Regions from separate parts of the Paenibacillus sp. UMB4589-SE434 genome, predicted to be linked through region 1. Evidence: riboswitches for the same ligand, from Rfam matches in the RefSeq annotation. Region 1 holds a riboswitch; each other region holds the start of a gene.
The links. A riboswitch is a leader RNA that binds a small molecule or an ion and turns the genes downstream of it on or off. The one in region 1 is predicted to bind cyclic di-AMP.
Positions count from the first base shown of each region.

Region 2: linked by a shared signal. The riboswitch ahead of QP775_RS22575 (hypothetical protein) and the one ahead of QP775_RS24845 (resuscitation-promoting factor) in region 1 are both predicted to bind cyclic di-AMP.
Region 3: linked by a shared signal. The riboswitch ahead of QP775_RS15480 (CAP domain-containing protein) and the one ahead of QP775_RS24845 (resuscitation-promoting factor) in region 1 are both predicted to bind cyclic di-AMP.
Region 4: linked by a shared signal. The riboswitch ahead of QP775_RS24570 (C40 family peptidase) and the one ahead of QP775_RS24845 (resuscitation-promoting factor) in region 1 are both predicted to bind cyclic di-AMP.

Region 1 covers NZ_JASOYK010000013.1:10,572-14,803, reverse strand. Annotated here, with positions in the region: gene rnmV (ribonuclease M5) at 1-477, opposite strand, end outside; gene QP775_RS24845 (resuscitation-promoting factor) at 627-1,748, opposite strand; cyclic di-AMP (ydaO/yuaA leader) riboswitch at 2,041-2,234, opposite strand; gene QP775_RS24840 (TatD family hydrolase) at 2,427-3,194, opposite strand; gene QP775_RS24835 (HD domain-containing protein) at 3,230-4,232, opposite strand, start outside.
Region 2 covers NZ_JASOYK010000009.1:30,996-35,227, forward strand. Annotated here, with positions in the region: gene QP775_RS22560 (hypothetical protein) at 1-142, shown strand, start outside; gene QP775_RS22565 (hypothetical protein) at 139-429, shown strand; gene QP775_RS22570 (CgeB family protein) at 899-1,996, shown strand; cyclic di-AMP (ydaO/yuaA leader) riboswitch at 2,447-2,680, shown strand; gene QP775_RS22575 (hypothetical protein) at 2,755-3,186, shown strand; cyclic di-AMP (ydaO/yuaA leader) riboswitch at 3,262-3,432, shown strand; gene kdpF (K(+)-transporting ATPase subunit F) at 3,767-3,847, shown strand; gene kdpA (potassium-transporting ATPase subunit KdpA) at 3,891-4,232, shown strand, end outside.
Region 3 covers NZ_JASOYK010000004.1:41,065-45,296, reverse strand. Annotated here, with positions in the region: gene QP775_RS15485 (motility-associated ABC transporter substrate-binding family protein) at 1-1,356, opposite strand, end outside; gene QP775_RS15480 (CAP domain-containing protein) at 1,651-2,400, opposite strand; cyclic di-AMP (ydaO/yuaA leader) riboswitch at 2,396-2,524, opposite strand; gene QP775_RS15475 (phosphotransferase family protein) at 2,652-3,632, opposite strand; gene yhbH (sporulation protein YhbH) at 3,825-4,232, shown strand, end outside.
Region 4 covers NZ_JASOYK010000012.1:33,107-37,338, forward strand. Annotated here, with positions in the region: gene QP775_RS24560 (M1 family metallopeptidase) at 1-784, shown strand, start outside; gene QP775_RS24565 (carbamoyl transferase) at 790-1,605, shown strand; cyclic di-AMP (ydaO/yuaA leader) riboswitch at 1,815-1,958, shown strand; gene QP775_RS24570 (C40 family peptidase) at 1,963-2,436, shown strand; gene QP775_RS24575 (hypothetical protein) at 3,145-3,711, opposite strand; gene QP775_RS24580 (ABC transporter ATP-binding protein) at 3,992-4,232, shown strand, end outside.

The DNA of each region.
Region 1 (4,232 bases):
ACGCTTTAATAATTGCTTGGCATTACAATACCCTATGCCTAGTATTTCACCTAGTCTCATGCGTCTATCGGCCGATCCCTCATAAGCAGTAAGTCCTGCCTGGACCAGATCAGTCCAGGTAAGCACTGTGCCTTCATAGGCAGGCATCTCTGTTCGCAGATGATCAAGTGCATGGCGAATCGCTGCGGGCGAAGCATTCTCCACCCCAATGTCGCCTTTGGCGAGCGCCTCCTGCTTGGTTAGGAATGCATGCTTGCATCCAGGGACACGAGCTGCAATCGCTTTGCGAATCCGTTCACCAGCGAAGTCAGGGTCCGTAAATATAATAACGCCCCGGCGCTCATGCGCCAGCGCGATCTTCTTAAACGTCATCTCATTTAGAGCCGATCCGCCAGTCTCAATAGTATCTGCATCTACCGCTCGTTTTATCGCTACGGTGTCGTCTCTTCCTTCAACGACAATAACCTCACGTATCACAGGCAATTGCCCCTTTCCCAAAAAAAGTACAACTAAAATACAAAAGAAGAGGGAATCCCCTCTTCTTAGCATGACATATTTGAATATGAATTACTATATCATAAATACACAGCTGCAATCCACACAGCTAACACTACACTAGAGACTTCCTAACTCGCCTCCGGCTTCACAGGACCGATAACATAAACCGTATATCCCTTCTTGCGTCCGAAACGCTGCACTTGCTTGGAGGAGTCGTAATATACATCAATGATGTTGCCTTTGACGGCTCCACCTGTGTCTTCAGCACGGCGGAAGCCAATGCCTTCGATGTATACCCACCAGCCAAGTGGAATGACCTTCGGATCTACCGCAATCGTACGACCTTCGGTTACTTTTGTTCCGGAGGCTGTTTTGGCCCCCACAGAACCTGGAGTTTCCGTGTATGCTGTTAATTGCACATTCGTAATTTTTTTCTTGTAATCAAAATCTGAGTTGCCGCCAGAAGACTGACCAACGTCATCGCTATCCGCAGACAGTACCACTAATTCAGGTTCTTTTTTCGTACCGTAAGCGATAACCTTATTGACTTGTTTGGTCTGCACTTTTTTGTCTACCATACGGGCAGTGACAAGCTTCCCATCTTCGAAGGTCTTTTCGATCTTTTGTACGACCAGACCTGACTGGCCCTGCTGCACTGTCTTTTTGGTACCCTTCTTCATATCCGGGTTTGCCTGTTTGACGACTTGATAAGGCACCTTCACCTTACGCTCCTCAACCCCTTTGGTCACACGCACAACTTTGATGTTCATGTTAGACGCAATCGAGGTCAACTTGCTTGGGAAAATTTTATCTTGCGCTTTCAGGTTAATATTTAATTGAGTAAGTGCTTGTTTGACATTGTCCTTAGTTGTATACAACGTCTTCGTTAGCCCATCCACCGTAATCTGAATTGGCTTAGCACGTTCTATGGTGATTTGAGCCCCATCTTTGACTTCAGTATCTAACGCTACAGATACTTCGTCATGACTTCCTACCGCTATCGTGTGCTCATCCAAAACATCACGAAGCGTTTCCTGGCGAGTTTCCAAACGACGCTCTTGTCCATCTACGACAATGGCGACCGTCTTTTTGGAATAACTGAATCCCACCAGCACACTAACTAAAGTTATAGCGATTGCAACTACAGCAATTACAGAAACAACACGCACATTTTCATGCTTCCATCGCATTGCGAGTGACTTGCTGGATGATCGGGGATCATGGGGATCGTTGTTCACGAAGTTGCCCATTTCTCGGTCCTCCTTACATAGTCCCGCCGTCGAGAAGTTATGCATGATACATCTGACGCGACTATTGGATATTTTTGCGAAAAATAAGCTTGTGCCTGCCTATCTCTCACACCAACTCCAGTAACGGTCGTCTCTTCCTCCTTGTTCTTACAACCTATGAACCCGCTCCACAAAATATGCAAGGATGCGAGTCTCGTAAGATGCAAAAACAAAAGAAGCCTGTCTCAAGAGGACTCTCTTTCGTGGCTTCTTCATCAAGACCCAAACAAAACAACAGTCTAGGGCTCACACGAGGACCTCTCTCCGTACGCTTGCGAGGTTAGCTGTCGGGTTCGGGCTATGAGAGTCGCCCTATAAGAACATATCGGCTCACGGCTCGACAGCTCTTAATTCACCCCAAGGATACACTCCGCACCTGCTGGCACTTGCAGCATGCTTCTGGTTCCCCCGCTCTCCAAATCAATGGAAATTCAGCGTTACTGGTTGGTTGGAACAATATTCAAGTTCAATCGAACTTCTGTGAGAAATCATATCGTGTTTATGACAAAGTTGTAAAGACTGCCGCAATCACGTTTTTCGTTAAAAACAACAAAAATAAAGCCAAATTTACTCGTTTTATCAAACAAATCCATGTATATGTTGGTGTAGAACTTTTTTTCGTTAGTTTTTCGTTGATTTTCAACGTATGTCAAAACATGTAAGAGCATTTTCGGTTGTTTTTCTGCAAAATTCTTCTAAATCCATATCCTTTAATCCAGCTGCTACCTCTGCCACTAACCGAACGTATCCGGTTTCATTCCGTTTCCCCCGATAAGGATGAGGAGTCAAATAAGGAGCATCCGTTTCCACCAATAAACGGTCCATTGGAACCTGTTTAAGTACCTCTTTTGGCTGTTTAGCATTCTTAAACGTGACTGGGCCGCCGAACGAAATATAAAAGCCCATATCCAGACACATTTTAGCGGTCTCCCAGCTTCCTGAGAACGAATGCATAATGCCTCCAACCTCTTTTGCATTTTCTTCTCTCAAAATACGAACTACATCTTCATGTGCATCACGATTGTGTATGATAATTGGCATATCCAATTCACGTGCGAGTCCGATTTGCTCTCTGAATACACGTTGCTGTACATCCTTCGGTGATGTATCCCAATGATAATCGAGTCCAATTTCACCAATAGCTACTACTTTTTTATGCTCAGTCAACTTGGCGATCCAATCGATATCCGTCTTCTGCATCGTAATTGCATCAACTGGGTGCCATCCCACAGCCGCATAAATAAAGGGGTACTTCTCCGCCAACTCCATGGTCGTCGGGATCGTTTCCCGGTTAAAGCCTACGTTTACCATTCGTGTCACGCCTTGTTCTAAAGCGCGAGCAATTACTTCCTCACGATCTTCATTAAAGGCTTCATTATCCAAATGGGTATGTGTGTCAAATATCATGTCGAATTACTCTCCTTGTATCCTCTAGTAGGTTCCTACTGTGACGCTCGATCCTCTTGTAGTTGAAGTAGTCGGACAACTGATTCAGAAAGTCGCGGGGCTGCCTGTCTGATTTTATCAATCGGAAAATATATATAATGCTTACCACGATGCAATCCACTGATAGAGCGAACAATATCCGACTTTTTTGACAGCTCGACCAATTGTTGGTCACGATCGAGCAATAAAATGTGCATTTGTGTCGGTTCTTCTCCAGAACGATACACATCATAAGGCATATCAGTAGGGGAATCAAACCATAGATCATAAGCGGGATCAAGTCCTGCAGCCTTCCATTGCTGACAAAGTTCTTCCATTAGCTCCGTATTTAACTGATCGACCTCTACATATTTATACAACTTTCGTTCCATGAATCGCTGACATAATTCTGAAAGCCGCTCATCCTGCTCCCCCATCCACTGAGTAAATACGGTTTGGACAAAGGCCTCATCCAATTGAACATATTGTGCAGAAGTAATAGTCCCTTCAAATAAGGAATCTAGCGGCGCCAGAAAGTAAGAAAATACATATCCCGAGTGATATAGTTCAGTAGCACGCTTAAAAATAAGTCGCAGCAGCAATTCCGAACTTCGTGTCACCGGATGAAAGTATACTTGCCAATACATTTGATATCTCGACATTAAATAATGCTCTACAGCGTGCATACCACTTTCTTTTACGACAATCCGACCTTTATAAGGGCGAAGTACGCGTAATATCCGATCAATATCAAAAGTGCCGTAGTGAACTCCAGTATAATATGCATCCCGCAGCAAATAATCCATTCGATCAGCATCGAGAGGTCCCGAAACTAAATTTACGACTATTTTCTTTTCATAAGTTTTGCGTATAATAGAAGCAATACGTTCTGGCAGCGTTGGGTCTCTGCGTGTTAGTACCCGATTGATGTCGGAATCCCCCAATATAATTCGGCATGTCCAGTCTTCATGATGAACATTGAAAGCCTCTTCAATGGAATGTGAAAATGGTCCGTGTCCA
Region 2 (4,232 bases), on a different contig from region 1:
TCAGCATGCTTTATGCCATATGGTGACTGGCTGGAGGCCGCGCAGCCTAAATAAAGGAACCCCCGAAATACCATGGCTAAATCCAGTTTGTCATGTTGAAATATATGGCCCCCAAGGGAGCGCAGGAGGAGAAGCACATTGAAGAAAGACAGCCGCAGCCGAAAGCGTAAGTCCGTTTCGAAGAGAACGAGAAGTAAGTCTGGCAGAGCAGCGTCAAGCCGCTTGCGCGTCAGACGAGCAGGGAAAAGCCGACTAATCAAGCGTAGGGGTGGTATTAAGGCAAAGAGTAAGCGAGGCAGAAGAAGAATGGGATCATCTGGGATCATCTTTAAACAAGGTTATGATGCAGCATACAACGAGGGCTTTAACAGCGGCTTTGCAAAAGGATATGAGGATGGACACCAGTTAGCTTATGCCGGGCAAGTATAGTGGGAAAATAGCCTGATATGTGCCTCGTGCGATATCAGGCTGTTTTTATGGAAGGCTGTGCATAAGGCAACAGCCTTATTTCTATCGATATCGACAAAAGTCCATAAGACAGTCGGTCTAGCGGCATATAGTGATTTGACTGCACACATTATTCGGCACCAGTTGTGATTCGTTGCTAGTTGCTGCTCATGATTGGTACAGGCGGGTGTCGCTAATGTCAAGCACTGAGGTTTCAGGAACAATCACCTGTCGTTATGAAGGCAAGGAACAGACTAACTTGGTTTGATTGGATGACAAATGAGTAGATAGATGATGATCGTTATGATTTATGAAAGATTGGTGGTTGAATAAGTATGGTGTTGGCCTCGATACAGCCAAAGTTTGGTTGGCTCACGGTCGACAGTAACAACAAAGGAGTGAGGAGATGCCCGGTTCACGCTCACGGAGGAAATCATATCGACACAGACGCGTGACATCGATAACCGTTGCTCGCAGGCGTGGACGATTACGCGGTCTGCATGAAGGATACCAGGATGGATACCTTCGTGGCCGTGCGGATATGCTGGTGAAGACCATACGCCCGCAAATTCCTCATCGACCTATACATGTCATGTACGTTACCTCAGGCAAGGGCTTCCCATACTCTCCAATTGATGATGCGTTAGTCAGCACGCTTCAGGAGATGGTGGGGAAGGTGACGGTCATCGGGCCGAGAGATGCCGTTGCAGCTTCGGCGGCCTCCTTAAGGCCGGATATTATCATCGCCTTGGATGGCATGGAGCTTCCAATCGGCCAGCTTGATGAACTGCGGGCAGCAGGCATTCGCACAGCCGTATGGCTGACGGACGATCCGTATTATACGGATATGATGTCTGCTATCGTGCCGCATTACAGCGATGTGTTTACGTTAGAAATCAACAGTGTCAGCTATTATCAATCTATTGGCTGTCCCAGTGTTCATTACTTGCCGTTTGCGGTGTATCCAGGCCATTTTTTGCCGAAGACAACACCTACACCGGGGCGCCGCGATGTTTGTTTTATAGGTTCAGCCTACTGGAACAGAGTACGTTTTTTCGAATCGATTATAGATCGAATGATGCAGTATAACGCATACTTTTCAGGCTTGTGGTGGGATCGACTGCCACAGTTTAGCTCCTATACGGGCAAGATTGATCTTGGTCGTTGGATGACTCCGCAAGAAACAGCTGATATGTACAACATGACCAAAATTGTCATCAATATGCACAGATCTCACGATGACGAGACGGTGAACAGCAATTCCAGTCAGATTATTGCCTCCTCTCCGAACCCAAGGACGTTTGAAATTGCTTGCTGCGGCACACTGCAATTGACAGACATTCGCAGTGATCTAGCTAGCTTTTATACCCCTGGTATCGAGATTGTGACCTACCAATCGCCTGATGAGCTGCTTGCAAAGATGGAGCATTATTTGCACCATGAAGGAGAACGGCGTGAGATTGCGCTGCGCGGGCTTGAAAGAACGCTGCGTGAGCATACGTATGCCAATCGGATGAATCAGCTTTTGGGTACTCTTTTTGGCTACTGATGTTCCCGCGGATCCCAAAAAATGACATGAGACAGCCGCTTGAACGTACTCGATTCAGGCGGCTTTAGTGTATGCGCTGATATAGCCATACGAAAAGGCAGTGTAGTCTAAATCCCGCCTATGCATGCCTTATGCAAACGCATCAAAGCGAGCTATGAGCTGTAAATGGAAGCTTGAACAGGACACGAGTAATAGATTAATCATGACAGAAATTTTGCCAAGAAAGCGATTAAATCCATATTGTTATCGAAATTACTTTAAAATGCTACTGTTATCCAATCGAATGAAGATAATTAAAGATATGACGAGTAAATGATAGGATTTTCGATGATTGATTATGATTATATCCAGCATTTGGTCATGCTTGGAACAATATGAACGTTCGAATTGATTTACATACATACATGAAAAGGCGTAAGATTCAGTTCATCGACGACAACAATATCCGTTGCGTCTTCATCGCTGAGTTCCGCCGGAAGGCGGGAGCGGGGGAACCACAATGAGAAGGCAAATCCGTCATAACAACCGATTGCGGCTGAATTAGATTGATTTGCGTTCAGGGGGTGAATCCGGTAAAGGTTATATCCATGCTAAATGTTAGGGGATGTCACTTTGCAACCGGTAGGGCGACTCTTCGATTCCGAACCCGACAGCTAACCTCGTAAGCGTCCGAGGAGAGGCGCGCTAGACCGATTTGCGCATACTGACCAACCTCTACCCGAATGATGAAAGTAACGGACTTCAGGAGGTATGGTGAAATGCAAGACACGGACCGAATCGTTACCGTATTCGCTCCGAACACGATGGGGGCTGACTTTGTCCGCCAACTGCGCGGCGCAGGCTTGCCAGTGGCAGCCATCAGTAACAATGTGAGATGTTCGGCAAGAATGGAGAAACTTGGTGTCAAGCACATTTGGCACGTAAACACATCTCGGACCAAACCAGCCGAGATTCCGTTATTACCAGTTGGACGTATATACGTATTCGAGCAAAGCTTTGCGCTGACTTGTCGTCTGCTGCAGCAATGCCGAGCATGGACGTACGACCCGATTACGGTCATAACTAAGCAGCATTATCCACGTTCCATTTACCGCCTGCTAGGCGCGGATATGGTTGTGTACACGCAGTCGGATCAAGTATCCTTTCTGCTGACCGAATTGATTTACAGCGAGCAGCGTTCAACCGTATAGCTGCACCAGTAACTTATTTACAGCAGGTTCTGGTGCGATCAGTTCGAACGGCTCGACTAATTGATAAGCTTTGGGCAATGCTCATCGCTGAATCCCTGAGAAGGGAACGGGGGACCCAATGTTAGAGCACAGTGCTTCGAAAGTGGAGAAGCTGCTGTGCGAGGGGTGAATCTTGGCCTTTGGCCAGTAGGGCGACTCATGCGCCCGAATCCGTCAGCTAACCTCGTAAGCGTCCATAGAGGCAGCCTTATTTCGTTGTGGCGATTCGCAGCTTGCGTTTTATTTAGCTGCGTGTTTAGAAGCCGCACGGAAAGGGATCCTCTTTCCGTGCGGCTTTTTGTGTTGTCTTTTAACATGCTGCAAGGTAAAGCACCGTCTCTGAAGGGTGAGCACATCTTAGCACCAAGGCTCAAAGGAGGAGTTGGCATATGTTCGATGTCATTATGCTTGTATTAATTGTATTGTTAGGCGTCGTAACGTATGGGGTGCTGTCCTGGTGCTCCACAGAAGTTGATCATTAGTCATGGCTAATGCCATGAACATCGCACGGGCTGACTCGTGCATATAGAGGTGAACAAAGATGATTATCGTGCTTGGCGTACTGGTAGGGGCACTGTTTCTCTATCTGGGATACGCACTTGTAAAGCCAGAGAAATTCTAGGGATACGACTTCCTTGTAAATAGTTGAAAGGTGGAACACAAAAATGACAGGTTTAGGTTGGTTGTCTATTGGCATTACATTACTTATTGTATTGGTGTTGGCACGTCCGGTCGGCATCTATTTATCTCGTGTATTTGATAGCGGTGGAAAGCCGCTGCCGATGGATCGAGTGCTTGGTCCAATTGACAAAGGTTTATTCAAATTGTTTGGCATCCGAGAGACCAACCAGAGCTGGAAAGCCTATGCAGGTTCGTTGGTGCTAAGCAACGTGGTCATGATTGTGATCACTTATGCAATATTCCGGCTGCAAGGAGTGCTGCCGCTAAATCCGAGCGGCATTGCAGGCATGGAACCTTCGGTTGCGTTTAATACAGCGATCAGCTTT
Region 3 (4,232 bases), on a different contig from region 1:
AACCAAATATACGCCAGTCTGAAGTGTTACCGAACTATTAGGTGCAAGACCTGTCACCGTAATCGTCACATCAAACGGCACACCTGCTTGCACCGTTGCAGGATGTGTCATCGAAGGTGTGCCTGTTGGTATTTCGCCTCCGTTATTACCTTGAGCACCATATGAGCCAGTTTTGAATGTGGTAGCATCCCACCACTTGTAACCTGCTGCTGGTGCAGCCCATGGTTCAGCTTGCGGTTCCGTACTGTTAGCAGGTGTCTCAAATGGATGCAAGCTTGTTGCTGTATCCAGTTGGAAGCCTGGAACTTGCGTAAAGCTTGTATACGTCTCCTTATTAGCTAACCAATCAATGACGTTCATCAACAGTACAGCATCGTCCTGCTCTTTATATCCGTCATACGTTTTTTTAGTCTGTCCGTTCTCTTCCCTTTTGTATTTAGGTGATACGTCTTCCACTGGAGAAGAATCTCCGATGACAACCGCTTTTCCTTGTCCAACCTTGGAAATCGTTACATATGCACCTTCCGCAATACCGCCGCCGTTGTATACGCCTTGATCAACCGCATTCGGCCATTTTTGGCTGCTTGAGAGGGTTGGGACATATACAATTCCTTTTGCAATGTTCGGATTGGTGATGGCAATCGTAGATCCCGCATGCATCGCCACACTGGCTACTTGATTTGTGATGCCAAACGATTGGCTTAAAGGTACGATCTGAGTAGCATTAACATCACCAAGCGCATTGTAACGAAGGCGAACACCAAAGTTGTCGGAAAGCCAGTCAGAGCTGGCAACGCCCTGCATAGCAGCAGAGCCTGCTTCTTCTGCACTCATTCCTTGGGCTGGATTGCTCCAAGCACCACGGCGATAGCCGTTAAACACTTCGGAAGCATCCCATCTGTTTTTGTTACGATCTGCATTATAGTGATCCGATACAAAGAAGATGCTGCCTCCACCTTGCACATATTGCAGCAGCGCGGCTTGCTCTGTTGTTTTAAATGGAATGTTTGCTTCAGGAATTACAAATACATCATAATCTTTGAGATCATTGTATGTAATCGCGGTTGACTTGCGCAGTTCCTTTACATCATAACCTTTATTCGCAATGCCGTTTGCAAAATCGGAAAACCCACCATCAATAACCCAGTCTGCAGCTCCAGCAGTTTGCGCATGTGTATTGTCAAACAACACTTTTTTGCCATTAGGCGTGCCTTTTGCATTAATGTAAGGTGCTGGATCGGATGGCCCCTCTGCATACACGGGCGGATTTGTTCCAAAGGAGAATACAGGTAATGTAATCGCGACTGCCAATACTAACTTGAACCAATGACGTTTCCATTTTGTCCGTACATTCATTATTCATCGCCTCCTCATCAATTATCAATCATTCCATATGCAGAACAGTTCATTCATGATAGAAGATATCCTGGGCCAGCTCCTGCATGCAGCAGCCTCTCGTGTGTTCTCTGACTATTTTATTATGAAAAACATTTGTTAATAGAACCGCATTATTATGAAAAGGTTATGTGAAGACCTCATGGAAATTGTGTAAATCGAAGAAAAAGGCTGCCCTATCCGCGACAAAATCGCAGTAGATGCAGCCTTTCTTATATCATACAGGAGGAGTGTAAAAGGTATTTAAAAGTAAGCTTAGCCCGTAAATTGCTGTACCCATTCACCATTATAATAGGCCACACCAATTGTAGTGAAACTTGAGTTCATAATGTTTTTGCGATGTCCGTCGCTGTTCATCCAAGCGTTCATGACCTCTTCTGGCGTACGTTGGCCTTTAGCGATATTCTCGCCGGCAGTACTATACTGGATTCCATTAGCTTTCATCATGTCAAATGGCGAACCATAAGTTGGCGATTGATGATCAAAGTAATTGTTATCATACATATCCTTTGCTTTCTTCATCGCAACTTCAGACAACTTATTGTCCAGCTTAAGTGGAGCTAGTCCTGCTGCAGCACGTTCCTTGTTCACGAGCTCAGCTACCTGCTTTGCAAACTCGGATACATTTGCAGCTTGCTCCTGCTTGTTCTGTTCTGTGCTGCCGTTAGGCGACTGCTGCTGGCCCTTATTTTCAGTTCCCCCTTGCTTAGGTTGTTCAACCTTCACTTGGCCGGAATTGTTATTGTTCCCTTGCTGTTGACCGTCTTGCTTGAACTGTGGGAACCACTTGGACAGTAGTGCAGACCAATCTTGTCCGTTGATGTTCCACTTCATCGTGTTCTGCGTACCCTGCTGCGAATTGCTATTAACCTTAATATTGTTATTAACGTTGCAATCTGCATTACTAGCTGGTGCAGCCATTACCGAGCCTGCGGATAATACTGGAGCAAGTGCAAGTGCACCCACGATTACGACTTTCTGCATCTGTTTCTTCAAAGATGTCATCTCCCTTTGCAGCCTACGAGGTTAGCTGACGGGTTCGGGTTAAGAGATTCCCCTATCGCATGTGCGATTTCACCCCAATGTTGGTTCCCCCGTGCTCATTCATGAGCTTCGGCTTTCGTTTTTTAATTCTTACAAATCGTAACATGTTCCACACCTGAATTCATTTAAAACTTAATGTAAACAGATGAATATTATTACAAATTCGTCATAATTAAAAAAACGTACCCGCTCAGTAACGGGTACGTTCTTGTTTACTTTCGAGATGAAGACCATGCTTCAAGACGGCCAAGCACATCCTCTCTTGCGTCTAGATAAGCTGGACTATTGTTGTATTCAACCTTAAATACATAAGCATTCATAACAGCAAGCAGCAGCTTGTAGCTTTCTCTTCGTGTTTGTGCAGCGATAGACATATCCAACGGTTTACCGTATCCCTCCATAAAGTCAGCATTATTGTCCCATAATACAAATTCATATTCAGGATCGGCATACATCGAGCGATCCGCATCAATAATCGCGGCAATCTCCCACACATTATGTTGTTCACTCACCAGAACATTGGGATCCCATAGGTCATTATGAACAAGCACAGGAGTTGTGATCTCATCAAAAATGCGCTCATTTGATCGGAAAAGGTTTAATAATACGTCCATTTCCTGTTGTTCAAACACCCCATGAACAATTGACTTTCCTGCTAACTCATTTACAAACTGCAAGATGACTTGTGACCAGCTCTCACTACCTCTAATACCTTGTCTTGAAGTTGGCCAACCGAATTTTTCCCCTGTGAGTTCATGAATTCGTGATGTGTACTGACCCAAGCTGCGACGTAACGCTGCTTTTACATCCTCAGGAACAGTGGGGTCATTCATGGGCACACTCGGAATATATTCCATGACCATGTACACTCGTGGTATCACTTCACAAGACTCATCACAGATTATTACTTTAGGAACGGGAACTCCCTTCGTCGCCAGAAGGTTATAAATATGTGTCTCTGCGCCCATCATCGTCTTCTCAAAGTCTAGAAGCAGCTCATGGTGAATCGGGGCTACACGCAGCACGACTGCAGTTTCTGGCCGTATCGTATGAATTAAATAAGTCGTATTAAACAATCCTCCACTTAGCAATGAACAAGATAACACCTCCGTGTGGAGGTCGAAAGTTTCCGTCATTATTTTTGTAATCTGCTCTAATGTGAGCTCTTCATATATCCGTGAAGTTGGATTCATCTGTGTGCTCCTTTGAACTATGTAATAATGCTGTACCTAACCTTAATCCTAGCACTTATTAATTGGTGTGACTCCTTTATACATCACACTTTCTCCTGCTGCCCTTCATAACTCCCCTGTTCGTGAATATATTGTGTAACAAGAACTTACAGCAGGGATTCATCCTGTTGCTAATCTGGAAGGGGGAGCATCATGACTGAACCGTTATTTATCGTATCCCGTGAAGACTGGTCGCTCCATCGTAAAGGATATCAAGATCAAGCGCGCCATCAGCAGAAGGTGCGCGAAGCGATAAAGCAGAATTTGCCAGACCTGGTCACCGAGGAAAATATTATTTTGTCGGATGGCAAGCAAATTATTAAAGTTCCAATCCGCAGCCTGGATGAATTTCGTTTTATGTACAATTTTAACAAGAAGAAACATGTAGGCCAAGGAGATGGCGACAGTAAAGTAGGCGACGTGCTTGGAACTGATAAAGAACAAGGGCCCGGCAAAGGGCAGCAAGCGGGTGATCAGCCTGGAGCAGATGTAGTTGAAGCGGAGATCAGCATTGCAGAGCTTGAAGGCATGTTATTTGATGAACTGGAACTTCCCCATTTG
Region 4 (4,232 bases), on a different contig from region 1:
GATCGGACACCAATATTTCTATGGGCTGCTGGCGTCCAATGAATTCGAGGAGGCTTGGCTCGACGAGGGCTTCACCTCCTATGCCGAGGATAAGTTAATGGAGTCGGAATTCGGTGTGACACCTAATTTGGCGGTACAAGCAAGTTATATGACCGATCCCGCTCCACTCAAACAGCATGCGTGGCAATACAAAAATCAGAACCATTATGCCGAAAACGTATACTATCGCTCTAAGCTTGTGCTGCTTGCCTTAGAAAAGCAGGTTGGAGAAAAGACGATGCAGCGTATTCTGAAAATCTATACAACAAAATATCGCTTTAAACATCCGACCACAGCAGACTTTCAACGTATCGTAGAATTGGTGACCAACCGTAAATGGACCGACTTCTTTAATCAGTATATATATGGGCAGAAGATGGCTGACTTTTCCGTCGAGAGCATCCATACCCGCACCTTTAATGAAGGAGGAACGCCACGTTATGAAGCAACGGTAAATATTCAAAAGAACGGCGCTGACTACCCGAACGTACCGATCGTATTTCAATTTGCAGACGGAAGTACAACTCGTAAAGTATGGTCTGTGGAAGGCGACCGCATCCAATATAAGCTCAGTCATTCCTCCCCGCTCGCATGGGTAATGATCGATCCTCTCTATACGATCATGGTAGAGAATCGTCACATTAACAACTATATGCGTGCTCAAATTGAAGAACCGGTGCGCACGCGCGTTAATTGGGTAGCCGTCAAATGGCTGGAAGTGATAACAAACGTATTGGGGTGGTGATGGACATGAAGCTGCATATGCGCGCAGGGTGGGACTGGCTGAAAGACCATTTATACATCTGGATCATCCTATTTCTATATCAGTTATTGTGGGGATTTCTATTATTTCGCTTTATGGATTCCGTCATCATGCCAATACTTCGCCGGTATCCGAGCCCAGCTCCTACGGAGATGAGTTCACAACTCTTCTTATTGGAATCCCAGTTCCAATTAACTAAAACGTCTACCTATACACCGTACCTCTGGATCATAGTCGCTTTTATTGCGGTACGGATGCTGCTCACACCGATCATTCATGCTGGCATCTGCTATTCAATGGCTAATCACCGAACGGAATCGGGATTGACCTTTTTCAGGGGAATCGCAGCAGTGTGGAAACCTTTTGCTTTATTGTATCTTCTGGAAACGGCCTTGATGCTTGCTCCCGCCTATTGGGCCGTCCCTTATCTGGCCGAAGTACTTGCTTCTAATCCAAGCTGGCAGATGCTATTAACTGGTGCTCTTCCTGTTAGTCTCGCTTGGCTGGTTGGAGGTTGGCTGCTTCATCATTTGTTTTTATTTCTGCAATTCGGCGCTGGGTCAGACATGTCGCTGTTGCATGCACTAAAAAACGGCATCGTTCACGTTCTGCCTGTCATTGGATTGTCGCTCCTATTTGTGCTTATCTCACTAGTATGCAGTACATTAGTGACAACCGCTGCCATGTTATGGACCGGCATGACCGCACTCATTTTACAGCAGGCATATCCTGCATTACGCGCATTTTTGAAATTATGGAGTCTTTCTAGCCGTTATCACGCATGGAATCATCGGAAACCGTAAATTTCGGCCTTTCTAAATATTTTTTCGCCAAAAAAACGCTTACTTAAGCCTTTTCTCGAGGTTTAAGCGCGTTTTTTTGGCGTTTCCGGACAAAAAGTGTTTGTCAAAGTAAAAAAGGTCTGCTAAAATAAGGCTTAGATTGTTACAACTTTGTCATGAAAGACACTTAGTTCTTGCAATTTTGTAATCAGAAGTAACGGAATCTGATGTGATCCAATAGGCCAAATTCCCGTACACATCCGGGAAGCGGGGGAACCATTAATACTGGGTGAATTGATCTTGCTTATGCAGAGATCATAGGGAACCTTCAACCGAACCCTCCAGCTAACCTCGCAGGCACGGAAGGAGCTTTTCCAATTGAAGAAGAAGTTGGTCACTGCGGTGGTCGGTCTGAGCTTACTGTTCTCGATCGGAACAGGTAGCGCATTCGCCGCAACGAAGATGGACAACACTATCCAAGATTTGATGGGTATCGACTACAAGTATGGTGGAACTACAACGAAGGGGTTTGACTGCTCTGGATTTGTAAAGTATGTTTTTGACAAATTCGATGTTGAATTGCCTCGTTCGTCTTCTTCCCAGTATGAAGTTGGCGACAAAGTAAAAAAAGACGAACTACGCCCTGGAGACTTGGTATTCTTCAATACTAGTGGCAGCGGAATCTCCCACGTCGGCATTTATGTAGGCAACGGTCAATTCGCCCACGCTTCGACAAGCAAAGGAACACGTGTCGACGATCTGAGCATGGATTATTATGAGAAGCGTTATGTTGGTGCTAAGCGCATTCTCAGCTCGAAGCAATATGATAGCTTTGCTTCTTACGAGAAATAATAGAATATTATACCGAAAGCCCGATGGATTGCCTCATGCAGCCTGTCGGGCTTTTATATTGCACTGTTCTATACACTGTATGCACGCCAAACTGAAACGTGCCAACTAAGAAGCCATGGTCCTGCACAAATTAATACAGGAAAAAGACGACAATTATAAACATAAATCTGTATAAAATGGGTTTACACTTGCCATGTTTCCCTGTTCTTCTGACTGCTATATGGGCATCTAGCTGAAGAGAAGCATGCTAACCATCATTCTCCCTGTCCATTCCCAGGTCCAGCACCCTTATATGATAATTAACACGTGAACCTGAAGATGAATCACGCTTCTTCTCTTGTTGTCCTAATCAGGAACTAGCTCCATCACCGTGATATCGATATACCTGCAATAATTAATTCTCTAACTTCCTAGTCACCACGCCACGCACATTACATATAACGATGGTGCCAACTAGTTTCTACTAGCCTTGAAAAGGGTGATATATCATTTCACTGTAGAGTCACCTTTCGTAAACCCTACTTACTACTTATCCTCAGATTTTGACAATGTAGGATATAACATTACATCCCCGCACTGCGTTTAACCCAAAGAGGCATGCTGGGCGTTCTTCCAACATGCCTCTACATCTTATTCACGACTACCAGCCTAAGTCCTCAAAATCCACGACAACTTAATGTCTCATGTACCACGTAGCTTGTGACTCCATTACTGCTGCTGTTCCCTTAACTTGCTCCCTGTATGTTCAGTATTCAAATGCTCCGAATTCACAACCTTTTTCTTCACTTGTTCCCTCATGTGTTGTTGAGGCCGTGCATGCTTATCGACATGTTTCTCGTGGAACATTTTGCCGTTACGTCCAACTATTTGTCGCAATTCATGACGTATTTGCTCAAATGTCTTGTTTTCGACAACAATACCATATTTCTGTGCAATCGATATAAGCTTCTTCTGCCGAAGCTCTTTTATCTGACTTTGGAGCTGTTCCTGCTCCTTGTTCAGCTGTTTCTTCTCTGTGTGATCTTTCTTATTTAATTGTGCCGACAAATTGCTTGCTTTCGAAGTCGCGGAGCTTGGCAGCAACGCTAGTACTCCGCCCTGTGATTCACTCTTGCGGGAAGAATCCGTGTCATCTCCTGATGCAAATACAACCCGCGCTTCAGGCGACTTCGCAAATGCAGCAGCGGCATGTTCGCTTTGCGCCGCTGCCGGAGAAGCAAGCAGCAGCATCATAGCTGTAGACCAGGCGACCGCCGATGATGTCGTCCATTTCATATTCTCACCTCCTTTCAAACTGCAATTTCTTCAGTATGAAGCCAGCACATGAAGACAAGCTGAATGAATACTTAATAATAATTTAAGTTCATTTGCTCATTCCGAATCAAATAAGCCTGTGTACGTTATTACGGTTTGGAACCGGGACAGTTTCCGATTCTGACATTTGTCATTAGCAGTTCATGACATCGTACACTAACGGACGATTACTCGTGAGACTACAATACAAATATAGCCACACGATAAACGGCACACATAATAAATCAAAGGGTGATGACAAATGACATACGCAATTGAGTGTACCAAACTTAGCAAGCAATATGGCAGCTTTCACGCTGTAAATGATATAAATTTATGTTTCAATCAAGGACAAATCAGTGCATTGCTTGGTCCAAATGGCGCCGGTAAGACTACTACCATATCTATGATTCTTGGTTTGCAGAAGCCAACCTCAGGCAGCATCAGCGTGTTGGGCATGCCCGCCGGGACTAAAGAAATTCGCCAGCGCATAGGAGCATTGA